Regions from separate parts of the Sphingobacterium sp. SRCM116780 genome, predicted to be linked through region 2. Evidence: riboswitches for the same ligand, from Rfam matches in the RefSeq annotation. Region 2 holds a riboswitch; each other region holds the start of a gene.

Region 1 (4,480 bases), 490 kb from region 2:
AAATTTTAACCCCTCTGCTTGAGAACCTAAGTCCAAAAAAGCATTCAGTTTTGGAACCAAAAATTGCTTATTCATTTTATATAAAGATTCCTGAATTTCTATATTCGTTTGTAATGATTTCAGCTCTTCTCTTTTCTGATAGGTTAAAGACAATAAGTCTATCTTTTCTAACTCCTGCGTTACTTGTGTTGAATCACTGATCAGAATTTCAGCATTCATATTTCTATTCAATAAGGAATTGAAATAAATTTTCGTGTTCTTTACTTGTTGTTCTGCGGTTACGATCTGTGCTTCTGCTTGTGCGATCTCAGTTTGCGCACGAATCAAGTAAGCAGGTAATCCTTTTCCTGCATCGATCAATTTTTGATTTACACGTAGGCTTTCATTTGCTAGCTCCCAAGATGATTTATAAATAGCAACAACCTGAAGTGCCATATTATAATTAAAATAAGATTCTTTAATTTGCTTAACCAATTCTCTTTTATAGATCTCCACCTCATTTTCGTGCAATATGATCTGATTCTTTTTAATATTTTTATTATGTCCAAGATCTGTATTTAGCAAAGGCATACTGGTTCTAATCTTTGCATCATAATAATTTTGAGGTAGGAAGTTAATCTGTTGATTCTCAATTGCTGGAAAATTAGACGATTGCGTCAGGGCATTTAAAGTATTATAAACAGGATTTAACATATCTCCTACAGGAAGATTGATACTACGACCTCCTTGTGCTTCTGTATAGGTAATATCAACATTAACGGAAGGTAAATATAAAGATTTAGCAACCTGTAGTCCATTTAATGCTTTTTGAAGTGATAAATTCTTTTGTTGTATGATCAAATTACTATCCAACCCATGCTGGACATAATTTTGCAACACCTCATCTTGCGCTTTAGCTGGTTCTATCAATAAAAAAATACAACATATAATAGGAACAAAACGATAATAAATCTTCATTATTAACAGTGTTTTTTATTTTAAATTATTTTGTTGATTCCATGTAATGTGTATACAATCGATATACATCATCTATAATTTGTTCGGTATTTTTTTTAGCGCTAATTTCAGACAACAATTTGACCAAATGCCCAGAAATATAAATACTACATAGACCATGAACAGTTGTCCAGGCTTGCAATGCAACAGTCAAACTATCATCACCTAAAAAATAGCCTTTTGATTGACAAGCGATTACAGTTTGTAACAAAAAACTAAAGACATCATCTCCTTCTTCCCATTGTCCACCCATACAATGGTGATCTAAAAACTCCATTGGTTCTTTGGTTACAAACATCAATTCGTAAAAATCTGGATGACTAATCGCAAATTTGATATAAGATTTTCCAATCGCTTTTAGGCGTTCAAAAGGATCTTCTACATATTCCAAAGCAAAAAACATTTCCTTCATCATATTAAAACCCTCTTGATGTAGCGCATATACAATGTCACTTTTATCTTTGTAATACAGATAGATAGTTGTTGGACTTATGTCTAGTTTGGCTGCAATTTTACGAATGGATGTCGCATTATAACCATCTTGAGCGAAAAGTTTTTTTGCCTCTTCCAGGATACGCTTACGCAAATCGACCTTATCTTTCATTTTCTTTGATTCTATAGTTAATCGTTATTCAAATATACTTAACACTGTTAATATTTCAAAATTTATACTCCTATTTTTCAATAAAAGTACTACCTCATCGTTTTACAATGTTTTAAACAAATAATTCAAAATTATTTTGGTTTATTAAATTCAAGACCTATATTTGCACTGTACTTCAAATAGAAATACATCTAATCAACACCTTTCTTTTTTGGTCTTGATTTATAAAGAAGTGGCGAGAGACTGGCTCAATGACCCACTGGCAACCTTCAAAATACGTTTGAAAAGGTGCCAATTCCTGTCCAAAGCAATATTACTTTGGAGCATATAAATGAAACGACAATGATGATTACATTACAACAAAATAAGACGACTAGTCCAAAAGTTAACGTAAACTGTAGCACGGTTACATCTTCATGTATTCGAATGTGTTCGCACATGTTTACATTGTCTTGTTAATCAATCTTATTTTTTAAAAATTTTATTGTTTGCAAGTACATATCCATGTGCGAAGCCTTATCCAAAAGTTTTCTTAACAAATTTTCAACCAATTAATTAGAACTACAATGTCTGATAATAAAAATCTTAAATTCGAAACACTTCAAGTGCATGCAGGTCAAGTTGCGGATCCAACAACTGGTTCGCGTGCTGTTCCTATATATCAAACAAGCTCCTATGTATTTGAAAATGCAGAGCACGGAGCGAATCTATTTGCTCTAAAGCAATTTGGCAACATCTATACACGTTTGCAGAACCCAACTACGGATGTTTTTGAGAAACGGGTAGCTGCACTAGAAGGTGGTGTAGCTGCTTTGGCAGTTGCTTCAGGTCAAGCTGCACAATTTATTGCTCTTAATAATATTTTAGAAGCGGGTGACAACTTTATTTCAAGCAGCAACATCTATGGGGGTACTTACAATCAGTTTAAAGTTGCTTTCAAAAGATTAGGTATTGAAGTCCGATTTACCCAAGAAACAACAGCTGAAGAATTCGAGGCGCTAATCAATGAGAAGACAAAGGCTTTATTTTTGGAAACTATTGGAAATCCGAGCTATGATATCCCTGATTTTGACAAAATAGCTGCTGTTGCTAGAAAGCATGATATCCCTCTTATCGTTGACAATACTTTTGGGGCTGCCGGTTATTTATTTAAGCCATTGGAACACGGTGCTGCAGTAGTAGTAGCGTCCGCTACAAAATGGATTGGTGGCCATGGTACTAGCCTTGGAGGTGTTATTGTTGATGGTGGCACATACAATTGGGGCAATGGTAAATTCAAGCAATTTTCTGAACCTTCGGATGGCTATCATGGATTAATTTTTTCTGATGTATTTGGTATTCATGGTCCTTTTGGGAATATTCAGTTTGCCATCCGCGCTCGCGTGGAAGGTCTTCGCGATTTTGGTCCTGCTATTTCACCCTTCAATTCTTTTCAATTAATACAAGGATTAGAAACATTATCATTACGTGTTCAACGTCATGTAGACAATACTTTAGAGGTTGCAAAATGGCTTGAAGCACATCCTCAAGTAGAAAAAGTAAATTACCCTGGTTTGAAAAGCTCTCCTAGCTATGGGAATGCTCAAAAATATTTAAAGAATGGATACGGTGCTGTCCTCTCCTTTCAAATCAAAGGTGATCCTACAAAAGCTAATGATTTTATCGATAGTCTTGAATTAATAAGTCATCTGGCAAATGTGGGTGATACAAAATCATTAATCATTCACCCAGCAGCGACAACACATCAACAATTAAGTGAAGAAGAGCAAAAAACTGCTGGTGTATTTCCTGGTTTACTTCGTTTATCTGTTGGTATTGAACATATTGATGATATCAAAGAAGATTTACAACAGGCTTTTGATAAGATAAAATAGATTAACATAGATCCGGAGAGTATTTTTATAAGAAAAAGGGAGCATGAGTATCAACACATATCAATACAAAGAAACCTTTACATTTGAAAATGGAGAGGAAATCAATAACCTTGAAATTGCTTATCATACTTATGGAAGATTAAATGCTGACCACAGCAATGTTGTTTGGGTATGCCATGCGTTAACTGCCAATTCAGATGTTTTGGATTGGTGGCCAGGATTATTTGGTGAACATGATTTGTTTAATCCAAGGGATCACTTTATTGTATGTGCTAATGTTATCGGATCCGGCTACGGGAGTACAGGCCCCTTGAGTATTGACCAGAAAACAGGTCTACCTTTTTATCTGTCTTTCCCTACATTTACGATCCGCGATTTAGTGAAAGCACATCAATTACTTGCGGATCACCTGGAAATCAAACAGCTTCAAGTGCTTATTGGTGGTTCTTTAGGTGGGCAACAGGCATTAGAATGGGCGGTATCCAATACCATGATTATCAAAAATCTAATTGCTATTGGCACAAATGCGGCGCATTCACCTTGGGGCATTGCATTTAATGAAAGTCAAAGACTTGCCATTACAACAGATCGTACATTTTATGCCAACCAGGCTGATGGTGGTTTAAAAGGATTAAAAGCAGCTCGTTCTATTGCCCTATTATCGTACAGGACTTACGATACCTATGGGGCAACACAATTAGAAGATTCGAATGAAAAAATAAGTGATTATAAAGCTGCATCTTATCAAAACTATCAAGGAGAAAAATTTAGTAAACGTTTCAATGCTTATAGCTATTGGTACTTAACTAAAGCGATGGATAGCCATAATCTAGGCAGAGGGCGTATTTCAATTGAAGATACACTTCGAAAAATTCAATGTCCGACATTGGTAATTGCCGTATCTACGGATAATTTATTCCCAACGGATGAACAAAAATTTATTGCTAAATATATTCCTAAGGCTACTTATTTTGAAATAGAATCTTTCTATGGACACGATGGCTTT
Region 2 (4,480 bases):
CAGGTGATCTCATGAGTAGGGCAACTGAAGATGTGAATCAGGTTCGGAATTACCTTGGCCCTGCTATTATGTATGCAATCAACACAATTGTCTTATCTATTATGGTCATTTATGCGATGTATGATGTCAACGCTAAACTAGCCACATATGCATTAATTCCTATCCCTATACTTTCTGTTATCATCTTGTTTGTCAATAAGATCATCAATAAAAGAAGTGAAAAAATTCAAAAGCAATTGGCTAGATTAGCTTCTTTTGTACAAGAGAACTTTGCAGGAATAAGGGTGATCAAGACGTATAATCGAGAAAAATATAAGATGGATTCTTTTGAAAAAGAAAGTACAATCTATCGAAATACAGCTTTATCTCTTGTGAAAATACAGGCTGTATTTTTCCCATTGATTCTGTTGCTTATTGGTCTAAGTACGATTATAACCATTTATATTGGTGGACTAGAGGTTGCCAAAGGAACGATAACTGCTGGGAATATTGCAGAATTTATTATCTATGTCAATCAGTTGACTTTTCCTGCGATGTCCTTAGCTTGGGTAACATCTCTTGTACAACGTGCATCCGCTTCTCAAAAAAGAATTAATGAATTCTTAAATACAACTTCTCCAATTATAAACGGAAACACAAAGAAGGAACTTACAGGAGATCTAAAAGTGGAGGATATATCATTTACCTATCCAGAGACGGGTATTCAGGCCATTAAAAATCTATCTTTTCATATTCCTGCAGGAAAGACATTAGCTATTATTGGAAAAACCGGATCAGGTAAATCAACACTCGCCAATTTATTACTACGAATGTTTGATATCGATAAGGGTGTTATTAAATACGACAATACACCTATCCAGGAACTGGATTTTCAGGATTTAAGACAACAAACTGGATTTGTACCTCAGGAAGTATTTCTTTTTTCAGACACGATTAGTAATAATATTGCATTTGGTGTAGATCAATTTACACAAGAGCAAGTAGAACAAGCGGCTAAAGATGCTGCAGTGTATGATAACATCATGGGATTTGAAGAGGGTTTTGAGACTTCTGTCGGAGAACGTGGCATTACTTTATCTGGAGGACAAAAACAACGTGTTTCAATCGCTCGGGCTTTAATCAAAGAACCAAAAATACTTATATTTGATGATTGTTTATCTGCTGTAGATACAAAAACAGAGGAACAGATCTTGACTTCGTTAAGTCGTATTATGAAAGGTAAAACCTGTGTTTTTATTGCGCACCGGGTTTCTACTATTAAGAATGCAGATAAAATAATTGTTCTGGATGCAGGAAAAATTGCAGAAGAGGGATCACATGAAGAATTAATGAATCTGAAGGGACAATACTTCGAATTACATGAGAAACAATTATTAGAGGCCATATAAATCATTAAAAGAGTTAAAAACAAATAATATCTATTAAAACAATAGATATTATTTGTTTTCTAAATTATCCTTTCTATATTTGTGTTATAGTATTCAGAATCGTGAAAAACGATACCAACCGAGTGTAGACACCACGGTGGTAGATTAATACGGGTATCATCCAAAATAAACATGAGCAAGCACCCATGCAAAGATCCTGAGTACAATTTAATCATCAAGGTTTTTACCTTTAACTATTAAAATTGTATGGCAACACAAATTCAAAACAACAACGAAAACATTTTAAAAAGATTTGAATCTTTTAATGACGAGCAACTCGTGCAGGAACATAATTTTTATGTGCATACGTTACAAGAAGTTGAAATTTTAGGTCGGTTAAAAGTAGCCCTGATTCAAGAGTTTAAAAGACGTAATATCGATATCTCTACTTTAGTGGAGAAACTTGATGAGGGACTTACTGCAATCAGATTGATTCGCATACAGCTTGTCGGAAACACCTTGATTCCCCTTGAGAATTAACAAGCTTTGCGCTTGGAATAAGCATCGAAAGATTTTGTTTTTGAAGAAATCTTTCGATGCTATATGACAAAGCATGTTCTTTACTCCAACATAACCGTTATTTTTCAGGGATCTTCATCATATCAGCCAAACTGGGAACAATACTTGTTGTTTCCATAAAAACCCATCTGTTCTTGATTCGGTCCCTAAGCAAGGATACTCCAGGGTATAAGCGTAGCAAAAGCGTTATTCAAGAGAGCACAATATTTGGAACTGGTAAGAGCGTACTAAGTGCGTTGATAGTACGTTATAGGTATACTTTTAACGCACTATGTACGCTTCATCCCTGCTTAGTCTCTACTTAGCCCCTACTTATACACTGCTTTACCCCTACTTATGAATAGTATGGAAGCTACAGGAAAAGCTTTCCAAAGCCATGTGTTGTCTACAAAGTCATCTAACTCTTAAGAAAAAGTCAAATCTTGTTTAAAGACTTCGCTTAAAGCTTTGTATAATTCTGGATGATGCGCTTTTAACCGATCTGGATTTTCAAAAAAATATTCTGATGCTACGGCAAAGAATTCAGCTCTATTTGTTACGCCATAAGGATCAATATCTGATTTTCCTTCTCCGATCTTTTTTATTTCTTTTCTAATCATTTCTAACCAGGCTAAGGTATAGGTATGATCTACTAAAAATGAAGGTAGACCGTCAACTTCACCGTCGGTCTTATCTAACAAATGAACAAATTCATGAATAGCCGTATTTTGTGCATCTGTAGTATTTAAAAATCCTGCCTCTAGAGCCGATTTAGATAAAATCATTTGACCATTCATCGCCCCTTCTCCTACCATGCCTAAAATCTTTCTATCACTTGAGCCCTCAAATTGGTAATCTTGGTTGAATGTATTAGGGTATAACAATACCGTTGTTAAATTGGAGTACTCCCAATTTTTAAAAGCAAAGACAGGAATAATAGCACTTGCGGCAACTAACATATAGTCTTTTAAAGAGATATCTATGCCCACGCCTTCAACAGCTACATGATCTAAAAATTTTAAACAACGTTCTTCGAATTCAATTTTATCCTGATCATTCAGAGATTGATAATAATGCACTTCTTTTGATAAAATAGCTTTACCTTCTTGACTTAACACCTTCCGAATAGCTTTACTATTTTTTTCTGTTTTATTTAATAAATAGTAAACTAAGTATATAACAACAGGCACCAAAATGATAATAAATAATTTTTCCATGTTTAATTATTTTATAATTTTCCAAGCATGATTGCGTTCTTGTAAACATTTCAAGAAACCTTTATAATGTGCGCCTCCAAACATAATCAGAATTTTTTGTTGTGAAGCATCTGCAACTAAAGCTGCTAAATTTTCTTCTCTCCTTTTCATGATAAAGTCTTTATTAAAAATGTTCTTCCATTTTGTTTTTATTGGTTTACAAGTATACGGCTTATTCAAAGGAGTATTCCAATCACAATCATCTAAAACTATGGGTCCATGCGTATATTCATACTCGTCTAATAAAACATTTTTGGGAATATCTGCAACCACTGCGGTATTATAGTCAACTTTAAAAAAAGAATATTCGGGTTGCTGAATAATTCTGCTTCCTAAATTTTTGTAAATGGGAGCCATCAATACTTTTGTTGTATCGGAAGTTTTTTCATAGACTTTTGTACTTCCTACCACATGTCCAACTAATTTTCTAAATTTCCGATCATATACATCTCTCTGCTGAACACTATCTACTTCGTAAGCAATACTTTCATAAAAAACAACGAATCCTTCTTTTTGCAAAGAATCTACTTTCCGCTGAATAAAATCATAATAGTTGCGTTTACCCAAATGTCGCATTGGAATATAAATAATCTCGCGATTACCATTTTTTAAATGATATGTTTTAGAAGCATTTTGTAAGACTCCTGTTGATTGGACTAAAAGGGATTCGGAACAGGACGAAAATAATAGGAAGAGTATCGTTAAAAATATAAAGTATCGCATACCAGTCATTGAACAACTATTTACAAATTTTACTGGTCAGTACAATTATCATGCAGTAATTTTATAATCATAAAAAAGCAGTAGCCCATGCGACTACTGCTTGAATAGAAAATTTATACTATTTTATGCAAAATGTGCACGTAGCATCCAAGCCATCTTTTCATGTTGTTCCAATATACCAATCAAGAAATCTTCTGTTGCCTGATCACCAGCTTTTTCAACCGCCGCTAAGTTTCCTCTAATGTTCATTGCAATAGATTCATGGTCGGACAACAACTCTTTATAAAAACCATTGCTATCTGTCTTTTCATATTGGCTCTCCTTTAGATGAGTCAATTGCAAATACTTAGCATAGGAACCAACTGCATAATGTCCCAACATACGAACACGCTCTGCTACTTCATCAATAATTTCTGCTAATTCTGTATACTGGGTTTCTAAAAACAGGTGTGCTGCATGAAAATCTGGCCCTTCTACATTCCAGTGTGCATTTCTTGTTTTTTGATAAACAATATTTTCATCAGCTAATAAATTATTCAAAATAGCTGTTACTTTCACTAAATCTGTTTCCTTGAT
Region 3 (4,480 bases), 2.0 Mb from region 2:
ATGGTGAAATGACTATAATCATGAAGTATTTTTCGATAGACACGGTATGCTTTTTCTTGAATCAATCCCGCGTCCCAATTTGAAAATTGTTTTAAAAGCAACAGCCGATAATCGTTGATTTTTTTACTGGGATCACCTTGAGCAAGTCCTTTAAGAACAGATAAAATCCTCTCCTTCATCTCTGCCGTCGCTTTATTTGTAAACGTAACTGCTAAAATTTCGCGATAGCTATTTTCTTTCGAAAGTAATAAAGTAAGATAATGGACGGTTAAACTAAATGTTTTTCCTGAACCAGCCGAAGCTTTTAAAATCTTTAAAGGGGCAATGTTATTCATGGAATGAAAGTTAATATTATATCGGCAATAATCCATAGATAATATGAAAATGAAGTAAAAAGCGCAGAATCAATACTCATCGTTTATTCAACCCTTTTTACGATGAAATGCTACTGTCTCTTGAAAGTGCTTACCCCATAAAATGTATATCTGTAATGGAGTGAGTGATTTACGACGTATGTAGTTCATTTTTGAGAATCTGTGCTTTGAAATTTTACATCCTTCTTTTGGGTTATAGCTCAAAGAGTTAGCAGAGTGATTTTTAGCTTTTTACTTTCAAAAATCATTTGTATCTTTGCGTCCCCTCTTGCATGAAGCTCGGGGGATATGTTGAATACATAAATAAAAAGAAAACATGGCAACTAAAATCAGATTGCAAAGACATGGTAAAAAAGGACGTCCTTTTTACCACTTAGTAGTAGCAGATGCACGCGCACCACGCGATGGTAAATTCATTGAACGTATTGGTTCTTACAACCCAAACACAAACCCAGCGACTATCGTTTTGGATTTTGAAAAAGCTTTGGATTGGATGAATAAAGGTGCTCAACCTACTGACACAGCTCGTACTATCCTTTCGGATAAAGGTGTTTTATACAAAAAACACTTATTGGGTGGTGTTAAAAAAGGTGCATTTGATGAAGCTGCTGCAGATGCAAAATTTGCTGCTTGGAATGACGCTAATGACGCTAAAACTGCTGGTAAAAAAGACGGTTTAGCATCTTCTAAAGCTGAAGCTAAGAAAACAGCATTGGCTGCTGAAGCTAAGAAAAAAGCAGACAAAGCTGCTGCTATTGCTGCTAAAAATGCTCCAGTTGCAGAGGAAACTCCTGCAGAAGAAACTGAAGCTCCAGCGACAGAAGAAACTGAAGGATAATTTTCTATTCATACAGTATCAAGAAAGCCGGTTCATTATGATCCGGCTTTTTTTGAATCATGATTGAAAGGCATACACCTAAAAAATCTTTCAATCTTGTATTTATATTTTTAAATTTGCCTTTTCAATTAAGAACATGACAATAGAAGAAAGTTTTTATATCGGTTATATTAGTAAAACTCGTGGATTAAAAGGAGAGCTCCAACTTTTTTTTGAATTTGAAGATTATCAAGATTTAGACTTTGATGTCCTATTTGTTGAAGTCAATAAAAAACTAGTACCCTATTTTGTTGACAATATCAAGTACCAAACAAATAGCACGGCCTACTTGAACTTGGAGGATGTAGATCATATTGACAAAGCACAACCCTTAGTACGTAAGAAAATCTATCTTCCCAATGATAAAATGCCAGAACGAGATCCGGAAGATTTTAGGTATACGGATCTGATCGGGTATCTTGTTATTGACGAGACACATGGTGAGTTGGGGGAGATTACGCATGTACAAGAAATGCCACAACAATTTATCGCAACCGTAGATTTTAACGATAAGGAATTGATGTTCCCTTTAAATGACGACCTGATATTGGGAATTGATCCCGAAGAAGAAGTTTTGGAAGTCGATCTACCAGAAGGATTGGTCGAGCTGTACAAAGAAATATAAACGGAAAGAACCATTTTAGTAAAAAAGAAGAGTTGCTATAGTTATTGCTGTAGCAACTCTTCTTTTTTAGGGAGAACAAACTTGTAATAATTATAAAAAGAATTATCTTTATTGTCAAGAATAACCTAGCCATTATGAAAGTATACATGCCGATTTTGATGTTCCTGTTTTCCTCATGCTCTTTTTTTGGCGGAAGTAAAACAATACCCAAGGGAAACTATCAAGTTATCTGTGGTTACACTGAAAAAAGCTACCTGGAACATAAGAGAGACGACATAAATAGTATCGATTGTCGTATAGCATGCGAATATCCAAGTTATCATCGATCTTTTTTGTCATTAAAAGATGATCATCATTATATCCTTGCGATAGATGATGTGTTATTACATGGTCAATACACATTTGACGATGATAAAATTATATTGGAAGATGAAAATAACGAATCTTTTCCATTAGAAATTATGCAAACAGAAGTAGGCTTTGTCCAATTAAAGGGAGATTTTTCAAATTTTAATTCGATTCGATTACCCAATAGTGGTAAACTATATATCAATCTTGCTTTAGATGAAACAGCAGAACGAGAGAAACCAAGTAAATTTGATATAACGATCAATGAATGGCGTCATATTCCAACACAACTGGAGAATGAACAGCAGGTAAAACAACGAGCTTTAAACTTTTTAGATTATTCAATTGCATACTTTCAACACATTAGCAATTCAGGGATTTATAATGATTTTAAAATAGACGCCATTGAATCCCCGATTATATATGGTTCAAATGGGATAGCTTTGAAAGAATGGGCTGATGTTCCATTATTTTGGAAAGAATTATATTTTAACGATAACAATGCTCGAGTAGCTTATGATTACTTATCTCAAGGATTTAAAAAAGGTGAGCGCGTAAAATACGGAATAAAGGGTAGTTTATTAGTGAGTTTCTATCTAAAAGACTTGCGAAATACGCTTGGTACTTTATAGTAACTGCATTATATTGAGCATTTTTGATGTTTTTTGAAGCAAATTGCGATAAGATGAAGCACTATTTTTAACAAGCTTGTTAATATTATTTTGATTATTTACTTCTATTACCGATATTAGCCGATGCTTATAGAGAAAGGCAGAGGGACTAGACCCAATGAAGCCTTAGCAACCTGTTAATTTACAAGGTGCTACATTCTACCCCAACTCAGAGATGGGAAAGATAAGTTGAAACAAGTTTACTTGTGCATTTCGATTTAAGCCAACCAAATCACATTTAAAAGAAATTAATGAAAATCGTTGATCATATCAATAATGCCAAAGGAAATACGTTGTTTTCTTTTGAGTTGTTGCCACCAGCAAAAGGACAAGGTATCCAGAGTATTTTTAAAACAATGGATGCACTTATGGAATTCAAGCCTCCTTTTATCGATGTGACTTATCATAGAGAAGATTATCTCTATAAGAAGCACGAAAGCGGTTTATTAGAGCGTGTCGCTTATCGCAAACGCCCTGGTACAGTAGCGATCTGTGCGGCTATTATGAATAAGTATAAAGTCGATGCAGTACCGCATCTTATCTGCGGAGGTTTCACAAAAGAGGAAACGGAAAACGCATTAATCGACTTGAACTTCTTGGGTATCGACAATGTATTGGTCTTGAGAGGGGATGCTCGAAAAGGGGATGCCGATTTCATTCCTACTGAAGGAGGTCATGCATTTGCAACGGATCTATTGCAGCAAGTTGCGGATATGAATCAAGGTCAGTACCTACATGAAGATATCGTAAGTTCAGAAAAGACAAACTTTTGTATTGGGGTTGCAGGTTATCCGGAAAAACATTTTGAAGCCCCGAACTTTAATACAGACTTCAAATGGTTGAAGAAAAAAGTAGAAATGGGTGCTGAATTTATTGTAACTCAAATGTTCTTCAATGTGGAAAAATATAAAGAGTTTGTCACCAAATGCAGAGAAAATGGTATTCATGTTCCTATTATACCAGGATTAAAACCCTTGACAACAAAAAAGCAACTAATCACATTACCTAAGATTTTCCATTTGGATATTCCAGAAGAATTAAGTGAAGCAGTATCTGCGTGTAAAAATAATGCAGATGTACGACAGGTAGGTGAGGAGTGGTTAGTGGAACAATGTAGAGAGTTAATTAAGTTTGGTGCACCTGTTTTGCATTTTTATACCATGAGTAACCCAGGTCCAACAAAGAGTATTGTAGAAAAATTATTTTAACATATTTGAATATTATAAAAAGAGCCTGTTATCGAGCTATAACAGGCTCTTTTTATGTGTTGTAAATTTTTTGTTAAAAAAGGTTAATCGGTATAAAATGAAATCCCCTTTTGTTATATTTAGTTAAAAATCAGTTTACAATTTGATTTATCGTTTAACCAAATATAACTTTTAGCAACAATGAACTATACGAAAGTGAATAACACCTTAGGCTGGGTATGTGCCATCTTGGCAACATTAGTTTTTAGTATGACGGCCGAAAGGACGACCAGTTGGTGGGATACAGGCGAATTTATTGCCTCAGCTTATAAACTTCAGATTGTTCATCAACCTGGAGCACCCTTATTTCTGATGTTGCAGAACATATTTTCAAATTT
Region 4 (4,480 bases), 1.2 Mb from region 2:
CCACAATCAGGGTTAACCCAAAGTTGTTCTGCTGGAACTACAGCTTTTGCTTTGCGCAATAATTCAACCATTTCTTCTGTACTCGGTACACGAGGAGAGTGGATGTCATATACACCTGGTCCGATATCGTTTGGATATTTAAAGTCAGCAGCAAATGCATCTAATAACTCCATTTGAGAACGAGAAGTTTCGATTGTGATGACGTCAGCATCCATTGCAGCGATATCTTCGATGATATCATTGAATTCAGAGTAACACATGTGCGTATGGATCTGCGTATCATCATCTACATTTGAAGAAGAAACACGGAATGAACGTACAGCCCAATCTAAATATTGTTGATGATCTGCTTTACGCAATGGAAGACCTTCACGGATTGCAGGCTCATCGATTTGGATAATTTTGATACCTGCTTTTTCTAAAGCTTGTACTTCATCTAAAATCGCTAATGCAATTTGGTATGTTGTTGTAGAACGAGGTTGATCGTTACGTACGAATGACCACTGTAAGATAGTTACTGGACCCGTTAACATCCCTTTTACTGGACGGTTCGTTAATGTTTGTGCATATGAAGACCAACGAACAGTCATATCAGCAGGACGGTAAACATCACCATAAATAACTGGAGGTTTCACACAACGAGAACCATATGATTGTACCCAACCATTTTTAGTGAAGGCATAACCTGCTAATTGCTCACCAAAGTATTCAACCATGTCATTACGTTCGAATTCGCCATGAACCAATACATCGATATCCAATTGCTCTTGAAGACGGATTGTTCTTTCTGTTTCTTCAGCGATTTCTTTATCGTATTGTTCTTGGGAGATCGCACCTTTTTTCAAGTCAGCTCTCCATTTACGAACATCTTTTGTTTGCGGGAAAGAACCAATTGTTGTTGTTGGGAATGCAGGAAGGTTAAATTTCGCTTGTTGTGCTTCTTTACGAGCTAAGAATGTAGAAGTACGTTTTGCATCATCATCTGTGATATTAGCAGTACGCTCTTTCACTTCTGGTTTGTGAATTAAAGAAGAAGTACGGCGATCTTCAGCAGCAGCTTTATTTGCTTCAAAACGTTCAGCAGTTTTTGCATCTACTTCACCTTCCGCTAAGACTGCTAAATCTTTTACTTCCGCTAATTTTTGTTTCGCGAATGCCAACCAGTTTTTAACTTCTTTAGGTAATGATTCTTCGTTATCCTCATTATCTAAGTCAAAAGGAACATGTAATAAAGAACTAGAAGGTCCTACTAAAACACGGTCTTTACCCAAAGCATCAACTGCTTTTTTGATTTGTCCTAAAGATTTTACGTAATCATTTTTCCAAATGTTACGACCTTCAACAACACCTAATGAAAGCGTTAATGAAGCTGGAACTTTAGCTAATATCGTATCAAGTTGGTTTTCACCTCTTACTAAGTCAACATGAAGTGCATAAACAGGTAAGTTTAATGCAGTCTCTTCGTTGTCACGTAAAGCCTCGAAATAAGTTGTTATAATAATTTTGATGTCTTTCGCTGCTGCAGCTAATTTTGTGAATACACTTGTGTATAAAGCACGTGTTGCAGCATCAATATCTAAAGCTAAGAAAGGCTCGTCAATCTGTACATATTTTGCACCAGCAGCAGCCAATTTACCTAAGATTTCTTCATATACAGGAACCAATTTGTCGATCAAATCGATACGGTTGAAACCCGTTTCTTTTTCTTTACCTAACAATAAGTAAGTGATTGGGCCGATTAAAACAGGTTTAGTTTCTATACCCAAAGATTTAGCTTCATTATATTCATTTAAGAATTTTTCTGAAGTCAATTTAAATTCTTGATTTTTTACAAATTCAGGAACAATATAATGGTAGTTTGTATCAAACCATTTTGTCATCTCCATAGCTGTTACATCCACACCATCTTGTTGGAAACCACGAGCCATTGCAAAGTAAAGGTCTAAATTGTATCCTTTATCTTCATTGTTCAAAAGAGATTGATATTGTGCAGGAATAGCACCTAAAGTTAATGTCAAGTCTAAAACTTGGTCATAAAACGAAAAGTCATTTGATGGAATCAAATCGATGCCAGCATCTTTTTGAGTTTTCCAGTTGCCCTCACGGATTTTTTGACCAGCCTGCAATAATTCTTGCGCGCTGATTTTTTTAGCCCAATATGCTTCATTGGCTTTTTTCAACTCGCGGAAGGCACCTACACGTGGGTAACCTAAGTTGTTCGTTAGTAACATAAATATGATATTATTTTATTTGTTCAACCTTAACGAGGCAAGAAAATAGAAGGGTTTGTTATCTGAAATAAAAAACGATCAAAAATTCTTGAATCTATTATACTAAATTTTTCGATTGCTTTTTAGAGAGGAGGGCACAAGGTATAGTTTTGTGTCTGGCTTATCATTCCCGAATTAATCAGGGTAGAATGTAGCACCTTGTCAAAGGACAGGTTGCTAAGGCTTCAATGGGTCTATTCCCTCTGCCTTTCTCTATAAGCGCTGTAAATATCGGAATTACTTTTATAAAAACAAATTTTTTTTAATTTTTAGAAACGATCTTATAGTCTAAGCAACGAAAATACGATCAACAGGTTAGGTTTTTCTTTCTAAACAGAAATATGGATAGGATAGAAGGAGGAGAATATTGTCACGCATTAAAACTGAAAACTTGTCACAAGACCAGCTTGTTTTCCATTATAAAACGGAGCGACCATTGTTAAAGAAGTGGATGTGTTCGACTGTAAATGTTTATCCACTAAAGGTAACAACCAATAAGCAATCTTGGTACCCATCATACCAATACCTGCGCCCATGGCAACATCGGAAAACCAATGTTTGTGGTTGTACATTCTCAGATAGCCTGTTCCTGCAGCGATCGTGTAACCGGCAATTCCATACCAAATAGATTGGTCTTTATACTCTTGCCATAACATTTCAGCACCAGTAAAAGCTACTGCAGTATGTCCTGAAGGAAAGGATTCTTGATCAGCAAGATCAGGTCTCCAAGTTGGGGTTGTATGTTTAATGGCGTAAACTGTTGACAAGGTAATGGCATGTGAAACAGCACTAACAAATAAACGTTCTTTAAAATTGTGCTTACTTTTTACACCAATTAGATCAAGACCATATACCGCAGCAGAAGGAATAAATAGCGTTACATTATCGATCTTGAATGTCTTTGACGGATCATTGTTAATCCCATCGTTTATCTGCTCATTTTTATGCTTTAAATAAGGGCTGTTCAAGGAGATAATTCCATATGTCATCAAAGCCGCTGGTACGACAATTTGCTTATAAGGTATTTTTTGAAAGATCGTTTGATGAGCAATAGAATCGTTGACAACAATGTTTTCTTGTGCATAAACCTCTAGACCGATAAAGCCTAAACATAAATAAAGAAAGATAACAAAGGATAATTTTATTTTCATATTGGGATATTAATAGATGGGAGATTTGAAACTTTTTATTTGTCTCATATCTTGTGTCTCATATCTAGAAAAGAGATGCTGATACATCTCTTTTTAGCTTACTAATAATTTGTAACCTTTGCCATGCACATTAACAATTTCAACTTTAGGATCATCTCGAAGATACTTACGTAACTTACTTAAAAAAACATCCATACTTCTCCCAGTGAAGTAGTTGTCATCATGCCATATTTTTAACAATGCCTCCTCTCGAGTTAAGACATCATTTTTCTTTAAACAAAGTAGTCGAAGTAATTCAGCCTCTTTTGTCGATAGCTTTTGTTGAAGTCCTTTGTGGGCAATTTGTTGACTCGTATAATCGAAGAAATATTCACCGATTTCAAATTTATCGCTGACAACCTGATCATCTTTTTCTCTTACTATGCGTTTGAGTAAAGCATTGATGCGTAGTAGAAGTTCTTCGACACGAAAAGGTTTGATAATATAATCATCCCCACCAAGTTCAAAAGCTTCCGTCTTATCTTCCATCATGCCTTTCGCGGTAGCGAAAATAATAGGAGTTGTATTGTTTATTTTTCTTATTTCTCGACCTACAGTAAAGCCATCTTTTTTTGGCATCATGACATCCAGGATGCAAAGATCATATGTGCTTTTGCGAAACTGATTCACAGCCTCTTCACCATCAGTGCAAAGTGTGACATCAAATTTACCTTTAAGTTCTAAATAATCTTTTAATAAATCCCCTAAGTTTGGATCGTCTTCTGCTAATAGTATCTTCTGCATATTCTTCTGTTTTTGTTCGAATATTGATGATAATATACGAAATTTAATATCTTTTTTAATTTTTAATTTTTATAGGCAGCGTAATATCAAACTGCGTGCCCTTATCCTTATCACTTTTTACAGTGATTTTTCCATTCATTCTTTTGATGATGTCATACACATAAGAAAGCCCCAAGCCAAAACCTTTTACATTATGAATGTTTCCTGTAGGAATGCGATAAAACTGATCAAATATTTTTAGTAAATAGTCTTTCGACATCCCAATACCGTTATCAA

The links. Region 2 has a riboswitch for S-adenosylmethionine ahead of LZQ00_RS09460 (hypothetical protein). Riboswitches for the same ligand answer to the same signal wherever they lie in the genome.
Region 1: another riboswitch for S-adenosylmethionine. It lies ahead of LZQ00_RS07450 (O-acetylhomoserine aminocarboxypropyltransferase/cysteine synthase family protein); the one in region 2 lies ahead of LZQ00_RS09460 (hypothetical protein).
Region 3: another riboswitch for S-adenosylmethionine. It lies ahead of metF (methylenetetrahydrofolate reductase [NAD(P)H]); the one in region 2 lies ahead of LZQ00_RS09460 (hypothetical protein).
Region 4: another riboswitch for S-adenosylmethionine. It lies ahead of metE (5-methyltetrahydropteroyltriglutamate--homocysteine S-methyltransferase); the one in region 2 lies ahead of LZQ00_RS09460 (hypothetical protein).

The regions. Positions count from the first base shown of each region.
Region 1 covers NZ_CP090446.1:1,687,400-1,691,879, forward strand. Annotated here, with positions in the region: gene LZQ00_RS07440 (TolC family protein) at 1-957, opposite strand, end outside; gene LZQ00_RS07445 (TetR/AcrR family transcriptional regulator) at 983-1,600, opposite strand; SAM riboswitch class I at 1,820-1,934, shown strand; gene LZQ00_RS07450 (O-acetylhomoserine aminocarboxypropyltransferase/cysteine synthase family protein) at 2,167-3,474, shown strand; gene metX (homoserine O-acetyltransferase family protein) at 3,518-4,480, shown strand, end outside.
Region 2 covers NZ_CP090446.1:2,173,037-2,177,516, forward strand. Annotated here, with positions in the region: gene LZQ00_RS09455 (ABC transporter ATP-binding protein) at 1-1,388, shown strand, start outside; SAM-I-IV-variant riboswitch at 1,473-1,566, shown strand; gene LZQ00_RS09460 (hypothetical protein) at 1,635-1,907, shown strand; gene LZQ00_RS09465 (zinc-dependent peptidase) at 2,351-3,142, opposite strand; gene LZQ00_RS09470 (hypothetical protein) at 3,149-3,913, opposite strand; gene LZQ00_RS09475 (Dps family protein) at 4,028-4,480, opposite strand, start outside.
Region 3 covers NZ_CP090446.1:4,161,159-4,165,638, forward strand. Annotated here, with positions in the region: gene LZQ00_RS17945 (UvrD-helicase domain-containing protein) at 1-335, opposite strand, end outside; gene LZQ00_RS17950 (30S ribosomal protein S16) at 691-1,212, shown strand; gene rimM (ribosome maturation factor RimM) at 1,349-1,876, shown strand; gene LZQ00_RS17960 (hypothetical protein) at 2,011-2,856, shown strand; SAM riboswitch class I at 2,981-3,086, shown strand; gene metF (methylenetetrahydrofolate reductase [NAD(P)H]) at 3,147-4,103, shown strand; gene LZQ00_RS17970 (DUF2723 domain-containing protein) at 4,284-4,480, shown strand, end outside.
Region 4 covers NZ_CP090446.1:3,391,760-3,396,239, reverse strand. Annotated here, with positions in the region: gene metE (5-methyltetrahydropteroyltriglutamate--homocysteine S-methyltransferase) at 1-2,231, opposite strand, end outside; SAM riboswitch class I at 2,389-2,492, opposite strand; gene LZQ00_RS14590 (phosphatase PAP2 family protein) at 2,648-3,421, opposite strand; gene LZQ00_RS14585 (response regulator transcription factor) at 3,515-4,204, opposite strand; gene LZQ00_RS14580 (sensor histidine kinase) at 4,260-4,480, opposite strand, start outside.